2 regions of the Acidovorax sp. ST3 genome follow, and region 1 is predicted to be linked to the other one. Evidence: predicted binding sites of a transcription regulator. Region 1 holds the regulator's gene; the other holds the start of a gene.

The links. Region 1 encodes NrdR, which represses ribonucleotide reductase genes. Its sites were predicted from a motif close to CACNANATNTNGTG; they were not measured.
Region 2: the regulator NrdR is predicted to act here: its motif matches at 6,109-6,122, upstream of DNK89_RS11725 (ribonucleoside-diphosphate reductase subunit alpha).

Annotation. Positions count from the first base shown of each region.
Region 1 is NZ_QKVP01000001.1:1,074,053-1,082,238, reverse strand. It holds gene aroC (chorismate synthase) at 1-60, shown strand, start outside; gene DNK89_RS04785 (bifunctional UDP-sugar hydrolase/5'-nucleotidase) at 97-1,911, shown strand; gene DNK89_RS04780 (DMT family transporter) at 2,109-3,011, opposite strand; gene nrdR (transcriptional regulator NrdR) at 3,286-3,735, opposite strand; gene glyA (serine hydroxymethyltransferase) at 3,757-5,001, opposite strand; ZMP/ZTP riboswitch at 5,037-5,190, opposite strand; gene DNK89_RS04765 (lytic transglycosylase domain-containing protein) at 5,271-6,116, opposite strand; gene DNK89_RS04760 (DUF349 domain-containing protein) at 7,035-8,186, shown strand, end outside.
Region 2 is NZ_QKVP01000003.1:534,800-542,985, forward strand. It holds gene ffh (signal recognition particle protein) at 1-829, opposite strand, end outside; gene DNK89_RS11700 (inner membrane protein YpjD) at 928-1,725, shown strand; gene DNK89_RS11705 (PP0621 family protein) at 1,722-1,949, shown strand; gene DNK89_RS11710 (nitrogen regulation protein NR(II)) at 1,972-3,675, shown strand; gene DNK89_RS11715 (sigma-54 dependent transcriptional regulator) at 3,687-5,225, shown strand; gene ampD (1,6-anhydro-N-acetylmuramyl-L-alanine amidase AmpD) at 5,209-5,838, shown strand; gene DNK89_RS11725 (ribonucleoside-diphosphate reductase subunit alpha) at 6,215-8,186, shown strand, end outside.

The DNA of each region.
Region 1 (8,186 bases):
CGCGCCCAGTGTGGCGACGTGGTGCCCCCTGTGCCGCCGATCCAGGCCTCGTTTCTGTAACACCAACTCCCACCGTCCCAGGGGCGGTCCCTCCGTATGAGCAAGCGCTTGTTCCGGGCCTTCCGTTGCCGCGCGTTGACCGCCCTGGCCGTGCCGCTGTGGCTGGCTGGCTGTGGCGGCATGACACCGATTTCGCCCACCGCCCCTGCGGCGGGCAGCGCGCCGGCTCACATCGACATCACCCTCATCGGCTTCAACGACCTCCACGGCAACCTGGAGCCGCCCCACATGGCGCACCGGGTGCAAGGGCCCACAGGCCCAGTGCTGGCACCTGCCGGGGGCATGGCCTACTTTGCCAGTGCCATGGCGGCCCTCAAGGCCCAGTCGCCGCACCATGCCGTGGTGTCGGCGGGTGACATGGTGGGCGCCTCACCGCTGGTGTCGTCGCTGTTCCTGGACGAACCCACGATCGAAGCGGTCAACCGCATGCAGATCGACTTCAACGCGGTGGGCAACCACGAGTTTGACCGGGGCTGGCGCGAACTGCTGCGGCTGCAGAACGGCGGCTGCGAGAAGTTCACCTCGCGCGAGCCCTGTCGCATCAGCAAGCCGTTCGAGGGCGCCCAATTTGGCCTGCTGGCCGCCAACACAGTCCGCGAAGACGGGCGCACCCTGCTGCCCGCCACGGGGCTCAAGCGGTTTACCGAAGGCGACGTCACGGTCACCATGGGGTTTATCGGCCTCACGCTGCAGGCCACACCCACCATGGTCAGCCCGTCGGGCGTGGCCGGGCTGCGGTTTGAGGACGAAGCTGTCACCGCCAACGCGCTGATTCCCCAGCTCAAGGCCCAGGGCGCCGATGTGATCGTGGTGGCCATCCATGAAGGTGGCGGCACCACGGCGGGCGTGCAGGAGACCAGCTGTGCGGGCCTGTCTGGAGACATCGTGCCCATCCTGGAGCGCCTGGACCCGGCCGTGGATGTGGTGGTCTCGGGCCACACGCACCAAGCCTATGTGTGCGACTACAGCCGCGTGAACCCGGCCAAGCCCTTCTTGCTGACCAGCGCAGGCCAGTACGGCACGCTGCTCACCGACATTCAGCTGCGCGTGGACACGCAGACCCGCCGAGTGATCCGCAAGACGGCGCGCAATGTGGTGGTGCAAGGCGAGGCATTCACGGGCGCCCAGGGGCCTGTGCCGCTTACCACTGCCGTGCCGACGTTCCCTGCGGACCCTGGCGTGCAGAAGATCATCGACACCTACCGCGCCGCCGCCATTCCGCTGGCCCAGCGCCCGGTGGGCCAGGCCCAGGGGGCCATGCGCCGCCAGCCCAACGCGGCGCTGGAGAGCGTGTTGGGCAATCTGGTGGCGGACGCCCAGCTGCTGGCTACACGAGCGCCTGCGGATGGTGGTGCACAGCTGTCGTTCATGAACCCTGGCGGCCTGCGTGCGGACCTGGTGCCGGATGAACAAGGGCTGGTGCGTTACGGCCAGCTGTATGCCGTGCAACCTTTTGGCAACCAGCTGGTGATCAAGACCTTCACGGGTGCGCAGATCCGCGCCGTGTTGGAGCAGCAGTTCGCCAGCGGCGGCAACACGGTGCAGCGGCCCCGGGTGCTGTCGGTGTCCAGCGGTTTCAGCTACCGCTACGACCTGAGCCAGCCCGCCGGGGCGCGCATCAGCCACATGGTGCTGAACGGTGCGCCAGTTAGCGATACGCAATCGGTCCGTGTGGTGATGAGCAGCTTTCTGGACAGCGGCGGCGACAACTTCACGGTGCTGACGCAAGGCCAGGACCGGCGCGTGGGCGAACTGGACCTGGATGCGCTGGAGGCGTACTTCCGGCTGCAGAGCCCGGTGGCACCGCCTGCTACCAACCGCATCACCCGCGTTGTGCCCGCTGCGCGCTGAGGCGCGCCCACCGGGCACCCTTGCTCGGAGGGGCCTAGTGTGGTGTTGCACGCTATCTGGCACTTAAAAACCGCGTCTTTTCGGCCAGGGCTGCGTTGCAAATCCTCGCGATACCTCCGGGTATCGCTGCAGTTTGCGCCTTGCCCTGACCAAAAATCCATCGGTTTTCAATGTGCCATCCAGCGCGCAACACCACACTAGTCGGCTGTGCGGCGCAGCGCACCCAGCCAATGCAGCGGGTTGAAGCCGGTGACCAGCCCGGTCGCCACCAGCACCAGCGCGCCACCCCAGAGCATGCCCGGCCCCAGGGCCTCACCCAGAAAGATATGGCCCCAGGCCACACCAAACAGCGGGATCATGAAAGCGGAGCTCATGGCGGCGACCGGGGACACCTGTGTCAACACCCGCAGGTTGAGCCAATAGGCCAGCCCCGAGGTCACCACGCCCATCACGGCCACAGCGGCCAGTGCCCCGGGGGTGAAGTGTGCGGCGGGCAGGGTCCATGCGGCGCCCGGTAGCAACAGCACCAGCGCTGCGGCGTGGATGCCTGCCGCGATCGACAGCGGTGACATACGCTGTGTCGCACGCTTCATCCAAGTGGTGGAGATGCCGTAGCAAGCCGAAGCCGTCACGCAGGCTGCAGCAGCAGTCAGCAGCGCGGGCGTGGGCTCCACGGGCCCTAGCTGCACGATCAGCGCCACCCCGGCAAAGCCGCAGAGGCAGCCGGCCCATTTGCGTGCGCTCAGCGTGTCTTCCTTCATCCACGCGGCAGCGATCACCCCAAACGGGACGGCCATGGTGTTGAGCAGCGAGCTGTAGCCCGCTGGCAGGTGCAGGGCTGCCCAGGCGTACAGCAGAAAAGGCGCTGCCACCGTCAGCGTGCCCAGCCCCAGCAGCTCTCGCCAGCGACGCCAGGGCCAAGGCTCACCCGCCCAGCGCATGATGCCCATCAGCGTGAGCGTGGCCAGGCCAATGCGCAGTGCGGCCATCACATTGGGGCCCAGCACCGGACTGGCGACGCGAATGAAAAGAAAGGAAGCGCCCCACAGGGCAGACAGCAGCACCAGCTGCAGGAAATGGCGGGTTTTCACCGCGCGCATTGTCAGGCACCTTCGTGGTGCTTGCAGGCGTGTGGTAGAGCCGTTTTGATGCGAAGAACGCCTGAAGCGCTAGTGCATCATGCCGTGATAGCTATGAAATTAATAGCTGCTGCAAAATAGCTTGTGCGACTTGTGCAGAGGCTACGGCCGAAGCGGTGAGGATGCACAGCGGACCGGTGGCCGCAGAACCGCATCGCATAGACCAAATAGCCGCGTGGGGCTTATGACGGGAAAGGGCAGGCGTTACCGCAAGGGCTTACCCAACGTGCGCTCGCTACTTGCGCACTTCATCGACCATGGCGCGGAAGTCGTCGATGTCTTCAAAGCTGCGGTACACGCTGGCAAAGCGGATGTAGGCCACCTTGTCGAGCTTCTTGAGTTCGCGCATCACCAGCTCGCCGATGCGGCTGGAGATCACCTCGCGCTGGCCCAGGTTGAGCAGCTTTTCTTCGATGCGTTCGATGGCGCTGTCGATCTGGTCGGTGCTCACGGGCCGCTTGCGCAATGCCAGGTTGAACGAGCCCAGCAGCTTGCTGCGGTCGTATTCAATACGCCGACCGTCTTTCTTGACGATGGCCGGGAAGTTCACTTCCGGCCGCTCGTAGGTGGTGAAGCGCTTGTCGCACGCGCCGCACTGGCGGCGGCGGCGGATGAAGACCCCATCCTCAGACACCCGCGTTTCAACGACTTGCGTTTCGAGGTGGCTGCAGAAGGGGCACTTCATGGGCGCAGAGAACCGGCTTGCTTAGCGGTAGACCGGGAAACGTGCGGTCAGGGCGTTGACCTTGGCGCGCACGGCGGCGATGTTGGCTTCGTCGCGAGGGTTGTCCAGCACGTCGGCGATCAGGTTGGCCGTGATGCGGGCTTCTTCTTCTTTGAAGCCGCGCGTGGTCATGGCGGGGGTGCCAATGCGCACGCCGCTGGTCACCATCGGCTTTTCAGGGTCGTTGGGGATGGCGTTCTTGTTGATGGTCATGTGGGCGGCGCCCAGCACGGCCTCGGCTTCCTTGCCGGTGATGCCCTTGGCGCGCAGGTCCACCAGCATCACGTGGCTTTGGGTGCCGCCGGACACGATTCGCAGGCCGCGTGCGGTCAGCGTCTCGGCCACCACCTTGGCGTTCTTGGCCACTTGCTCCTGGTAGGCCTTGAACTCGGGCTGCATCGCTTCCTTGAAGGCCACTGCCTTGGCTGCGATCACGTGCATCAGCGGGCCGCCTTGCAGGCCGGGGAAGATGGCGCTGTTGATGGCTTTCTCGTGTTCGGCCTTCATCAGGATGATGCCGCCACGGGGGCCGCGCAGGCTCTTGTGCGTGGTCGATGTCACCACGTCAGCATGGGGCACGGGGTTGGGGTACACGCCCGCAGCGATCAGGCCGGCGTAGTGGGCCATGTCCACCATGAAGATCGCGCCGATTTCCTTGGCGACCTTCGCAAAGCGGGCGAAATCGATGTGCAGGCTGTAGGCAGAGGCTCCGGCCACGATCAGCTTGGGCTTGTGTTCGCGGGCCTTGGCTTCCATCGCGTCGTAGTCGATGGCTTCGTTCTTGTCCAGACCGTAGCTGACCACATTGAACCACTTGCCCGACATGTTCAGCGGCATGCCATGGGTCAGGTGACCGCCTTCGGCCAGGCTCATGCCCATGATGGTGTCGCCGGGCTTGAGGAAGGCCAGGAACACGGCCTCGTTGGCCGACGCGCCGCAGTGGGGCTGCACGTTGGCAGCATCGGCGCCGAAGATCTTCTTCACGCGGTCGATGGCCAGCTGCTCGGCCACGTCCACATGCTCGCAGCCACCGTAGTAGCGCTTGCCGGGGTAGCCTTCGGCGTATTTGTTGGTGAGCTGGGTGCCTTGCGCCCACATCACGGCGGGGGAGGCGTAGTTCTCGCTGGCGATCAGCTCGATGTGGTGTTCTTGGCGGGCGTTTTCGGCCTGGATGGCGGCAAACAGCTCGGGGTCGGTTTGTTCGACAAGAATTTTGCGGTCGTACATGATTGGCAGTCCTATGAACTTGTGTCCCTTGAAACAAGGGCTGCCCAGGCGAACGGCTGAACGCACGGGGCAGGGCCCCTGCGGCACGCTTCCCAGTGGTTCACAAGAAGTAGGTTCTTGCTGGTTTCCACGTCAGCGGCTACATCCAGTGGCTGAATGCAGCGCCTATCGCCAGTCGCGTACCTCATTAGTGTAGCCGACACGGCACTGCTACACCGCCGAAACCGCCGGGGGCCAAGGTTGTTACCCGGGCGCCGGGAGCCTGCCTGTTACAGGCCCGGTGTCAGCAAAGCCACCTTGTCGCTGACCGCAGCCGGTGCTGGGGTGCGAGGTGCCGCTGCAGGGATGCTCTGCACAGGAGCCTGGGTAGACAGGGAGGGAGGGGGGTTGAAGGGCACTGCGCGACCACCGGCCACCTGGCGCAGGCGGAAATGTTCCGCCATCACCTTGGCGGCGTAGCCACCATCGTCGGCCATGTTGCCCGCGCCCACATAAAAGCGCAGGCCACCTTCCAGCGATCCTGCGCGGGCGATGCACTCTTGCAGCACCTTCACGCCAACCCGCAGGTTGCTCACCGGGTCAAAGGCGGCAAAGTGGCCGCCAAAGTTCTGGTACTTGTCGGTGTGCACGCGGGTCATCACCTGCATCAGCCCTTGGGCGCCCACAGCGCTTTCGGCAAACGGGTTGAAGCTGGACTCGATGGCCATGATGGCCAGGATCAGCGTGGGGTCGATCTTGGCGCGGGTGCCAATCTCGTAGGCCTCGGCCACCAGGGCGCTGAGGGGCTCTGGCGCCACACGGTACTTCTTGCTGAGCCAGAAGGCCACGGCAGCCTGCTCTTTGGGCAGGTCTTTGGGGTTCACTGCCGTAGCGCGCTCGCTGGCTTCGGGTTCGATGGGCATGCCCAACATTTCTACCTGGCGGGCTTGCAGCCAGTTCATCAGTTGCTCTTCACCTGCCTGGCGCAGATCGGGCCGTGCTGTGAGTGCAATGACGACAAAGGCAACGGCCAGGCCGATGAGGGCAAAGCTGTTGTGGGTGATTTCAAGAAAACCTTCGGTCACGTCGGCCGCGAAAGTTCGCACGCCGGAGACTATTTTTCCTGACGCTGTCATAGCTCTTCCTTTCTGAGGCGGGCCAGCGGAGCGGAGCAGTCACGGTGGACGGTGCTTTGCTGGCAGATCGCCTGGATTGGTACGCCATCAAGTCCGGGCTGCACGTCTGTGGAGTGCTTGGCGCCCTGGATTGACTTAGCCGGGTTCGGCAGCGATTGGGGTTTGTACTAGCCCCGTTTTTGGGGCTGGCGGATTCTAGAAGCTCACTAAATGCATAGTCAATACTAACAACTCAATATTTAAGACATAAAAATTATGAAAAATCTGTAAAAAATCACAGTTTTTCTGAGCCAAGCGCTGTTTTTCGTTGGGAGCCGCCGTGCAGCGGCTGACATCCGCATGTCAAATTCAATCGGGCTTTTCGCCGCCATTGAGAATCCGATTTGAGTTGGCGAAGCGAGTTTGATAAGGTGGAGGCGCCTGTAGATTTCAGGCATCGCCAGACGAAGCGAAGTCTCCCTCCGAGGGCATTCAGTGCCAAGGTGCAGCAGATGCCGCTTCCATGGCAACCCCTGGAGGCAATACCTTGCCTCCGCGCCATGCGGACCTTTCTCTCCGCATCGCGACCGATGGCAAAGACCGTTGTGTCAGCCGTCAAGCCCGGCGGGCAGGCCCTTCAGGCACTGCTCGTCGGGCTTTCTTATTGGTGTGTCGCCTTGTGGGTGGGCGGCACAGTCTTATATATAGATAATGGGGGCTGTTCCCTAGAGCGGCGACCCTTCGCCCGGATTGCCGGGCGGCATCCTCGCCGGGCCTTGCTCCAGATCACCCTGCAGGTGTGGAGGAGGCAAGCCGCTACGGCCTCTGGCCCAATCCGGTGAAAATAGCCCTTTTGTTGCTCTGGCGCGCGCTTGGCGCGGTCGCTCGGGCACGGCACTAGGCTCTGCGCCTGGGATGCCTTCGTAATCCATTGGATCCATGTTTCCATTTTTTTCCCGCAGCAAAATGTCCGACGCACCTGAAGTGAATCCGGCCCCCGCCAAAACCCATGAGCCGCATCCGCTCGATGCGCTCACTGGTGGCGCTTTCTCTGCCGCCACCTCGGGCGAGCGTGCCTCCCGCATCCGCGACTGGCTGGCCACGCAGCCATCGCCTGAGCAACTGCAAGAGGTGTTCAAGGAGCTGAGCGGACGTGACAAGGGCGCGGCCCGTGCCGTGCGCGAACGCTTGGACGAAATCCGTCGCGCCAAGGGGCAGGAAGCCATTGCGGCCGAATGGGCTGAAAAAGCCCAGGCCCTGCTGGCGGCCCCCAAGCTCAATATTGCGGATGCCCTGGCCTGGCAGCGGGATGCCGCCAAGGCTGGTGCCCCGTTGTCGCGCGAGCCGTTGTCGCTGCTCAAGGTGCAACTGGCCGACCGCGTGAAGGTCATCGAAGACCTGCAGCACCGGGTCCAGGTGCAGCGCGAGGCGGCTGTGTTGCTCGCACAGCGCATCGAAGTGCTCTCGACCAAGCCCTGGCGCGATGCACAGGCTGCGCTCGAACTGCTGCGCGCCGATGTCGCGCGCTGGCAGGAACAGGCCCAGGGGCTGACGGGTGATGCCAGCTGGGCGAGTGTGGAAGCCCGGTTCCCGCCGTTGCTCGATGCCTCGCGCACCCAGCTGCTGGTGGTGTGGGAGGCTTTCCAGCCTGCCGTGGCGCAAGCGGCCGCCGCCGCAGAAGATGCTGCTGCACCCCTGCCTCCTGTGCCGGTGTGGGCGGACGAGCTGCGCGCCGCACGTGGCTTGCCCACTGCCGCTTCTGAGGCGGCCGCCGCTTCTGCCGCTGCCGGCAAGCCCGCGCGTGCTGCCAAGCCCAAGGTGGCGCCGGAGGTGATTGAAAAAGCCCACCAACTGGTGCGCGATGCCTTGGCGACGCTGGAGAAAGAAACGGCCGAAGGCCACGGCAAGGCCAGTGCCGGCGCTGCCGCTGCGCTGCGCGCCGTGCTCAAGGTGCATGGCAAGCACATTGACAACGCGCTGGAGCAACAGGTGCACACGGCGCTGGTGGCTGCTGGTGAGCTGGAAGGCTGGCAACGCTGGAGTGCCGACCAGGTGCGTGAGGAGCTGGTAGCCAAGGCCGAAGCGCTGCTC
Region 2 (8,186 bases), on a different contig from region 1:
CCGAGACACCCGCAAACTTGATGGGCGCCCCGGTGATCTGGCGCACGGACAGCGCGGCACCACCACGCGAGTCGCCGTCCAGCTTGGTGAGCACGATGCCGGTGAGGGGCAGCGCCTCCTTGAAGGCCTTGGCCGTGTTGATGGCGTCCTGGCCCTGCATGGCATCCACCACGAACAGGGTTTCGACAGGGTTGATCGCAGCGTGCAGGTCCTTGATTTCCTTCATCAAGGCTTCGTCAATCGCCAGGCGGCCGGCCGTATCGACCAGCAGCACGTCAAAGTAGTGCTTCTTGGCGTAATCCAAGGCGGCGCGGGCGATGTCGAGCGGCTTCTGGTCGGGCGTGCTCGGGAACCATTCGGCACCGGCCTGCTTGGTCACGGTCTTGAGCTGCTCGATGGCGGCCGGGCGGTACACGTCGCCCGATACGGTCAGCACCTTCTTCTTGCGCTTTTCGATCAGGTGCTTGGCCAGCTTGGCCGTGGTGGTGGTCTTGCCCGCACCTTGCAGGCCGGCCATCAGGATCACGGCGGGCGGCTGGGCGGCCAGGTTGATGTCGGCCACGCCCTCGCCCATGGTGGCGGCCAGCTCGCGGTTGACGATGCTGACCAGCGTCTGCCCGGGCTTGAGCGAGCCCAGCACCTCCTGGCCCAGGGCCTTTTCCTTGACGCGAGCGATGAAGTCGCGCACCACGGGCAGGGCCACGTCGGCTTCGAGCAGCGCCATGCGCACTTCGCGCAGCATGTCCTGCACGTTGGATTCGGTGATGCGGGCCTGGCCACGCATCTCCTTGACGAGGCGCGTGAGTTTGTCGGTAAGGGCGGAGGCCATAGGGGTGTTTCCGGTATTGGCTGCGCGCCGTCAACAAGGGCGTTGCGTGCGCAGCCCCGCCAGGGCGCTGGCGGTGGGCGAAAGGCTAAACTGTGCCCATGATTTTAACGAGTAGCTCCCCCGTCAGTTGGGTGCTGGCCCTGGCCGCTGCCGTGGCCTATGCCGTGCCGGCTGCCGCGGCCTCCCGCCTGGGGGCTGCAGCAGCGCGCAATGCACTGCTGGTGGCGTGGTTGCTGCATGGCGCCGTGCTGGTGTGGGGCCTGTGGGGCGAAGCGCCCCGGTTCGGTTTTGCGCCCGCGCTGTCGATGACTGCATGGCTGGTGCTCACGGTGTATGCCGTGGAGCGGCAGTTGTTTCCGCAAATGCAGTCGCGCTGGGTGCTGGCAGGCCTGGGCGCGGCAGCCATTGTGCTGGCCATGCTGTTCCCGGGGCAGCCCCTGCACGTGGCTGCATCGGCTTGGCTGCCCTTGCACCTGGCCTTGGGCATTGCGTGTTATGGGCTGTTTGCAGCCGCCGTCGTGCATGCCTGGCTCATGACACGCGCTGAACGCCACATCCGACAGGCCGAAGACCCGCACAGCGGCATCCCGCTGCTCACCCTGGAGCGGCTGACCTTCCGGTTCGTGACGGCAGGGTTTGTCCTGCTCACCGCCACCTTGATGGCCGGGTGGCTGTTTGGCGAGACGCTGTATGGCCGGGCCTGGCGGTGGGACCACAAGGCCGTGTTCTCGATGCTCTCGTGGCTGACCTTTGCCACGCTGCTGCTGGGCCGTGCCCGCTTTGGCTGGCGGGGCCGCAATGCGGTGCGTGTGTTGTATGCAGGCTCGGCCCTGCTGCTGCTGGCCTATGTGGGTTCGCGTTTTGTATTGGAAGTTGTTCTGGGCCGCAGCGCATGAAGTACCTGGTCTTGTTGGTCGTCATCGCGGTGGCGGTGGGTATCTGGCGCAGCCGCCGCGCCCCTGATGCGGCGGCGCCCAAAGCGCCCCCTACACCGCCAGCCCTGCCGCAGGACATGCTGGCCTGCGCGCACTGCGGCGTGCACATCCCGCAGGCCGAGGCACTGATGCTGGGCAATCAGGCCTATTGCAGCGCCGAGCACCGGCGCATGGGCCCGGCCTGAGCGACGCCCTCCCGCTGTGACCATGCAAGCAGCACCCGCAGGCCCACTGCCGCCTTCCGCAGAAGCCCCCTTCGCACGGCTGTGGCTCGGTTTTCTGACGGGCCGCGTGATGGTAGCCCTGGCACTTTTGGTGCTGCAGGGGGCCGGGCAGCTGATCAATCAAGCGGCGGCGCCTTCTGTGCTCGCGGTCTGCGTGGCCTACCTCGTAGCCACCGTGGTACTGCGGGTGCTGTCGCGCAAAGCTCCCCCGTCGCCCAGCGCCGGCCCGCAATGGCTGCCTTCCATTGGCGTGGACCTGGCGGCGATCACTGCGCTGCAGTTGCTGCATGCGGGCACCATGAACTACACGCCCCTGTTCGGGCTGCCCATCCTGATCGCAGCGGTCATGGGCACGCTGACCCTGGCCCTGGGCACCACGGCCGCCGTCACGCTGCTGCTGCTGGGCTGGGCCTGGTGGGTGGGACAGTACAGCACGGGAGACGAAGGGCAGCGCTACCTGCAAAGCGCACTGACCGGCACGGGCTACTTCATTGTGAGCTATCTGGTGCACCAGCTGGCCACCCGCCTGGCGCGCGAACAGGAAGTGGCACAACAAAGCCAGATCGCAGCGCGCGTGCAAACGCAGGTCAGTGCACTGGTCATCCAGAACCTGACCGACGGGGTGCTGGTGGTAGACGAGACCGATGTGGTGCGCATTGCCAACCCCGCAGGGCTGCAGCTGCTGGGCGGCATGGCGCTGACCGAGTTGCCGTTTGCCCTCACATCCACGGCTCCGTGGCACCCCTTGGTGATCCTGGCGCGGCGCACCTTCCGGCACGAACAACCCCAGACAGCTGACGTCGATCTCCTACACGAAGGCCAGAGCCCCACCGGTCTGCATGTGCGCACCTGGCTCACATCCACTCGCAACGCGGCCTTGCAAACGCGCTCCGAGCGGCTGTGCGTGATGTTCCTGCACGACCTGCGGGAAATGGAAGCGCGGCTGCGCACCGAAAAACTCGCGGCCATGGGCCGCATGTCCGCCGCAGTGGCCCATGAGATCCGCAACCCGCTGGCGGCCATCGTGCAGGCCAATGCCCTGCTGGAAGAAGACCTGCACGACCCCGCACAAAAACGGCTGGCGCACATGGTGCAGCAAAACGCCGACCGCCTGGCCCGCATCGCCGAAGAGGTGCTGGACATTGCCCGCGTACAGCACCAGATCAGCCATGCCCCTGCCTCGACCGTGGCGCTGGACGAGACAGTCGCCCAGATCTGGAACGACTGGCAGGCCCAGGACCCCGCCCGGCGGCGCGCCCTGGTGTCGCTGGACACGGGCGCCACCCAGGTGGAGTTTGACGCCGAGCACCTGCGTCGGGTGCTCGTCAACCTGCTGGACAACGCCCTGCGCTACATGGGCCCGGAGCCCGACTCACTGTCAGTGACCACGCGCAACACGCCCGCTGGCCAGGTCAGCCTGCAGGTGTGGAGCGACGGAGCGCCCATGGACAAATCCGTGGAGCGGCATCTGTTCGAGCCCTTCTTCTCGTCGGAGAGCCGCTCCAGCGGCTTGGGTCTCTATATTTGCCGGGAGCTGTGCCAGCGCCATGGCGCCTCCATCAGCTACCAGCGCCTGAACCGCCCCACCGCACGCGGTGACATCGGGGGCAACGCCTTTACTGTGGGCTTCCGCCGCACGACCCGCCCCGCCGACAATGCCACCTTGTTTGACACCATCGTGGTCTGACTGCCGCCTCCATGAACGCCCCTGCCGCCTCCATCCTTGTCGTTGACGACGAACCCGATCTGCGCACCCTGTACGAGCTGACCCTGCTGCGCGAGGGGTACCGGGTCGAGACCGCGTCGAGCGTCCAGGAGGCGCGTGATCAGCTCAAGGCCCACCGCTTTGACGCCGTGATTACCGATATGCGGCTGCCCGACGGGTTTGGCATGGAGCTGCTGCAGGACCTGCGCGACCAGCAACGGCGCGAACGCTGCGTGGTCATGACCGCCTACGGCTCGGCAGAAAACGCGGTCGAGGCGCTGCGCGCCGGGGCCTTCGACTACCTCACCAAACCCGTGGATCTCAAGCAGTTCCGCTCGGTGGTGGCATCGGCCATCCAGGGTACCGGCGGCGTTCCGCCTCCGCGTGCAGCGCGCACCAGTGGGTCGAGCCGCTCGGCCAACGCGGCGGTAGGTAACGAATTCGGTGGCGCCAACGCCGCCCTGGACCGCCTGGTGGGCGAGTCTGATGCCATCCGCAACGTCAAGCAGCGCGTGGCCAAGGTATCGCGTGGCATGGCGCCGGTGCTGATCCATGGCGAGTCGGGCACGGGCAAGGAGCTGGTGGCCCAAGCCCTGCACGCCAGCAGCCAGCGTGCTGACGGGCCCCTGGTCGCCGTGAACTGCGGGGCCATCCCCGAGAACCTGCTGGAAGCTGAATTTTTTGGCGCCCGCAAGGGCTCCTACACCGGCGCGTCGCAAGACCGTGACGGCTACTTCCAGGCCGCACGCGGGGGCACATTGTTCCTCGACGAAATCGGCGACCTGCCGCTGGCCATGCAGTCCAAGCTGCTGCGCGCCATCCAGGAGCGCAGCGTGCGGCCACTCGGCTCCACCCAGGAAGAGACGGTGGATGTGCGCATTGTGAGCGCCACCCACCGCGATCTGGCGGCCGATGTGCAGGCCGGCCGGTTCCGCCAGGACCTGTACTACCGGCTTAATGTGATCGAGATCGTCATCCCGCCGCTGCGCGAGCGCCGCGAGGACCTGCCCGCACTGTGCGCAGCGCTGCTCACCCGCATTGCCCACGAGTCGGGCATGCCGGTGCCCCAACTCACCGACCGGGCACTGAACGCCATTGCCGCCCACCCGCTGACCGGAAATGTCCGCGAGCTGGAAAACCTGCTGCACCGCGCAGTGGCATTGAGCGACGGGGACGAGTTGCAGGTGGATGCGCCCAGCGGCGCGGCAGAGGTGCAGATGGCGCGCCCTACGCCGTCCGCGTTGGCCACTGCGGCAGAGGGTTCGGCCGGCGGCACCTCCGTCCCGTCCGATGCCGCTCCAACCCAGCAGCCCTTGGCCAGCGGATGCACCGTGCCCCTCCCCAGCGACCTGCAGGCCTGGCTGGATCAGCAGGAGCGCGAGATCCTGATCCGCGCGCTCAAAGAATCCGGATTCAACCGCACGGCCACGGCGGCACGCCTGGGCATCAGCCTGCGCCAGATTCGCTACCGCATTGCCCGCCTGAACATCGCGGTACCCAACGACCAGGACCCGCATGACGACCAGGGCTGACGGAGCCCCGGCAGCAGCCCCCACGCACTGGGACGGCGGATGGCACTTGGCAGCCCAGCGGCTGGCATCGCCGAACTTCGGACCACGCCCCGTACAGGCCTCGTGGGTGGACCTGATCGTGGTGCACTCCATCAGCCTGCCCCCGGGTGAATACGGCGGCGGCGCCGTGCAACAGCTGTTCACCAACACTTTGGACTGGGACGCGCACCCTTACTACCAGGGCATTCGCGGACTGCAGGTGTCCGCCCATTTTTTCATCGAGCGCACCGGTGCACTGTGGCAGTTTGTGGATTGCGACCAGCGAGCCTGGCATGCGGGGCAATCGTTCTACCGAGGCAGGAGCCAGTGCAACGACGATTCCATCGGCATTGAACTGGAGGGCCTGGAGGGCCTCACCTTCGAGTCCGCCCAATACGAGACACTGGCCTGGGTCTGCCAGGACATTGCGCTGCGTTACCCCATCGAGCATATCGCGGGGCATGAACACATCGCCCCGGGGCGTAAGCTTGACCCCGGCCCGGGCTTTGACTGGTCCAGGCTGCAACAGGCCCTGGGCTGGCCAGCGCAGCGATTCCCGCAAGGCACACAGACGGGCCCGCAGCAGCTTCGCTGACGCCGCGCTTTCACTGTCGCACGGGCGCATCAAGGCAATTTTTTCTTTGTGCGTTCGCACATATTTTTGCAGCCAAGCACTGCGCGGCCTGGCGCAGGAAATCCGCCGCCAAGGTACGCCACTGCAAGGTTTTGCATCGCCCACATCGCGTTTACAAGGGTTCGCCGCAGGTGCCGATTGCCAAGGCAACGGGGTTGGGAACATGCTGTTTCGGTTTTGGGGACTCATTCCAGCGGTACACTACCGGTAGTGTCTTGAACCGCCTCGACACACCATATATAGTGTGCGCCAGACTGAAGTCCGGTGCAGCACCCACACACTGCGGCGGCGCTCCAGGCCGCACGCCACCCCAGACAGCCCACAGAAGAGGACACCCATGCAAGCTGCTTTGAACACGCCTTCCCCATCGCCCACCGCCTCTGCGGATACCGCCACACACGCTGCAGCGGCCGCAGCTTCCGGGCACCCGCTCACGCATTACCAGATCATTCGCCGCAACGGCGCGGTGGTGCCGTTCGAGCCCCAGAAAATTGCAGTGGCGATGATGAAGGCGTTTCTGGCAGTGCACGGCACGCAGGGCGCCGCCTCTGCCAGCGTGCGTGAGGTGGTAGATACGCTCACCCAGAACGTGGTCCGCGCCCTGATGCGCTCGCGCCCGGGCGGCGGCACCTTCCATATTGAAGATGTGCAGGACCAGGTCGAGCTGGGCCTGATGCGCGGCGAGCACCACGAAGTCGCCCGCGCCTACGTGCTGTACCGCGAGCGCCGCACGCAGGAGCGCGCCCACCACCAGGAACAGCTCGCTCCCGCCACCCCGGTGATGCACGTGATCGACAACGGCCAACGTGTGCAGCTGGACATCCTGCGCCTGCACGCATTGATCGAGTCGGCCTGCGCCAACCTGGGCGCTGACATCAAGGCCGCTCCCATCGTCGCCGAGACCATGCGCAACCTGTATGACGGCGTTCCCATGGACGAGGTCTACAAGGCATCCATTCTGGCCGCCCGCACCCTGATCGAAAAAGATCCCGACTACACCTACGCCACGGCCCGCTTGCTGCTGCATACCATCGTGCGTGAGGTGCTAGGGCGTGACGTGACCCAAAGCGACATGGGCCAGGCCTACAAGGACTATTTCCCCTCCTTCATCCAGAAGGGGGTGGACAACGAGCTGCTGGATGAGCGCCTGCTAAAGCAATACGATCTGAACCGCCTGGGCGCTGCGCTCAAGGCCGAGCGCGACCTGCAGTTCGATTACCTCGGCCTGCAGACGCTGTACGACCGCTACTTCCTGCACGTCAAGAAGACCCGCATCGAGCTGCCCCAGGCCTTCTTCATGCGCGTGGCCATGGGCCTGGCACTGAACGAAACCGACCGCGAGGCACGGGCCATCGAGTTCTACGAAGTGCTGTCCAGCTTCGACTTCATGTCCAGCACGCCCACGCTGTTCAACAGCGGTACGCTGCGCTCACAGCTGTCGAGTTGCTACCTGACCACGGTGCCGGACGACCTGGACGGCATCTACGAGTCCATCAAGGAAAACGCCCTGCTGTCCAAGTTCGCGGGCGGCTTGGGCAACGACTGGACGCGCGTGCGCGCACTGGGCAGCCACATCAAAGGCACCAACGGCGAATCGCAAGGCGTGGTGCCGTTCCTGAAGGTGGTGAACGACACGGCCGTGGCGGTGAATCAGGGCGGCAAGCGCAAGGGCGCCGTCTGTACGTACCTGGAAACCTGGCACCTGGACATCGAAGAGTTCCTGGAACTGCGCAAGAACACCGGCGACGACCGCCGCCGCACGCACGACATGAACACGGCGAACTGGATTCCCGACCTGTTCATGCGCCGCGTGATGGAAAAGGGCACCTGGACCCTGTTCTCGCCCTCCAACGTGCCGGATCTGCACGATCTGTTCGGCGCCGACTTTGAAAAGGCCTATGTGGCCTACGAAGAAAAAGCCGCACGCGGCGAGATCAAGCCCGCCAAGACCGTGCAGGCCACCGACCTCTGGCGCAAGATTCTGACCATGCTGTTTGAAACCGGCCATCCCTGGATCACGTTCAAGGATGCCTGCAACGTGCGCTCGCCCCAGCAGCACGCTGGCGTGGTGCACTCGTCCAACCTGTGCACCGAGATCACACTGAACACCAGCGACACCGAAACCGCCGTTTGCAACCTTGGCTCGGTTAACCTGCTGCAGCACATCAAAGACGGCCAGATCGATCACGAGAAGCTCAAGAAGACCATCACCGTGGCCATGCGCATGCTGGACAACGTGATCGACATCAACTACTACGCCGTGAACAAGGCCCGCGACTCCAACCTGCGCCACCGCCCCGTGGGCCTGG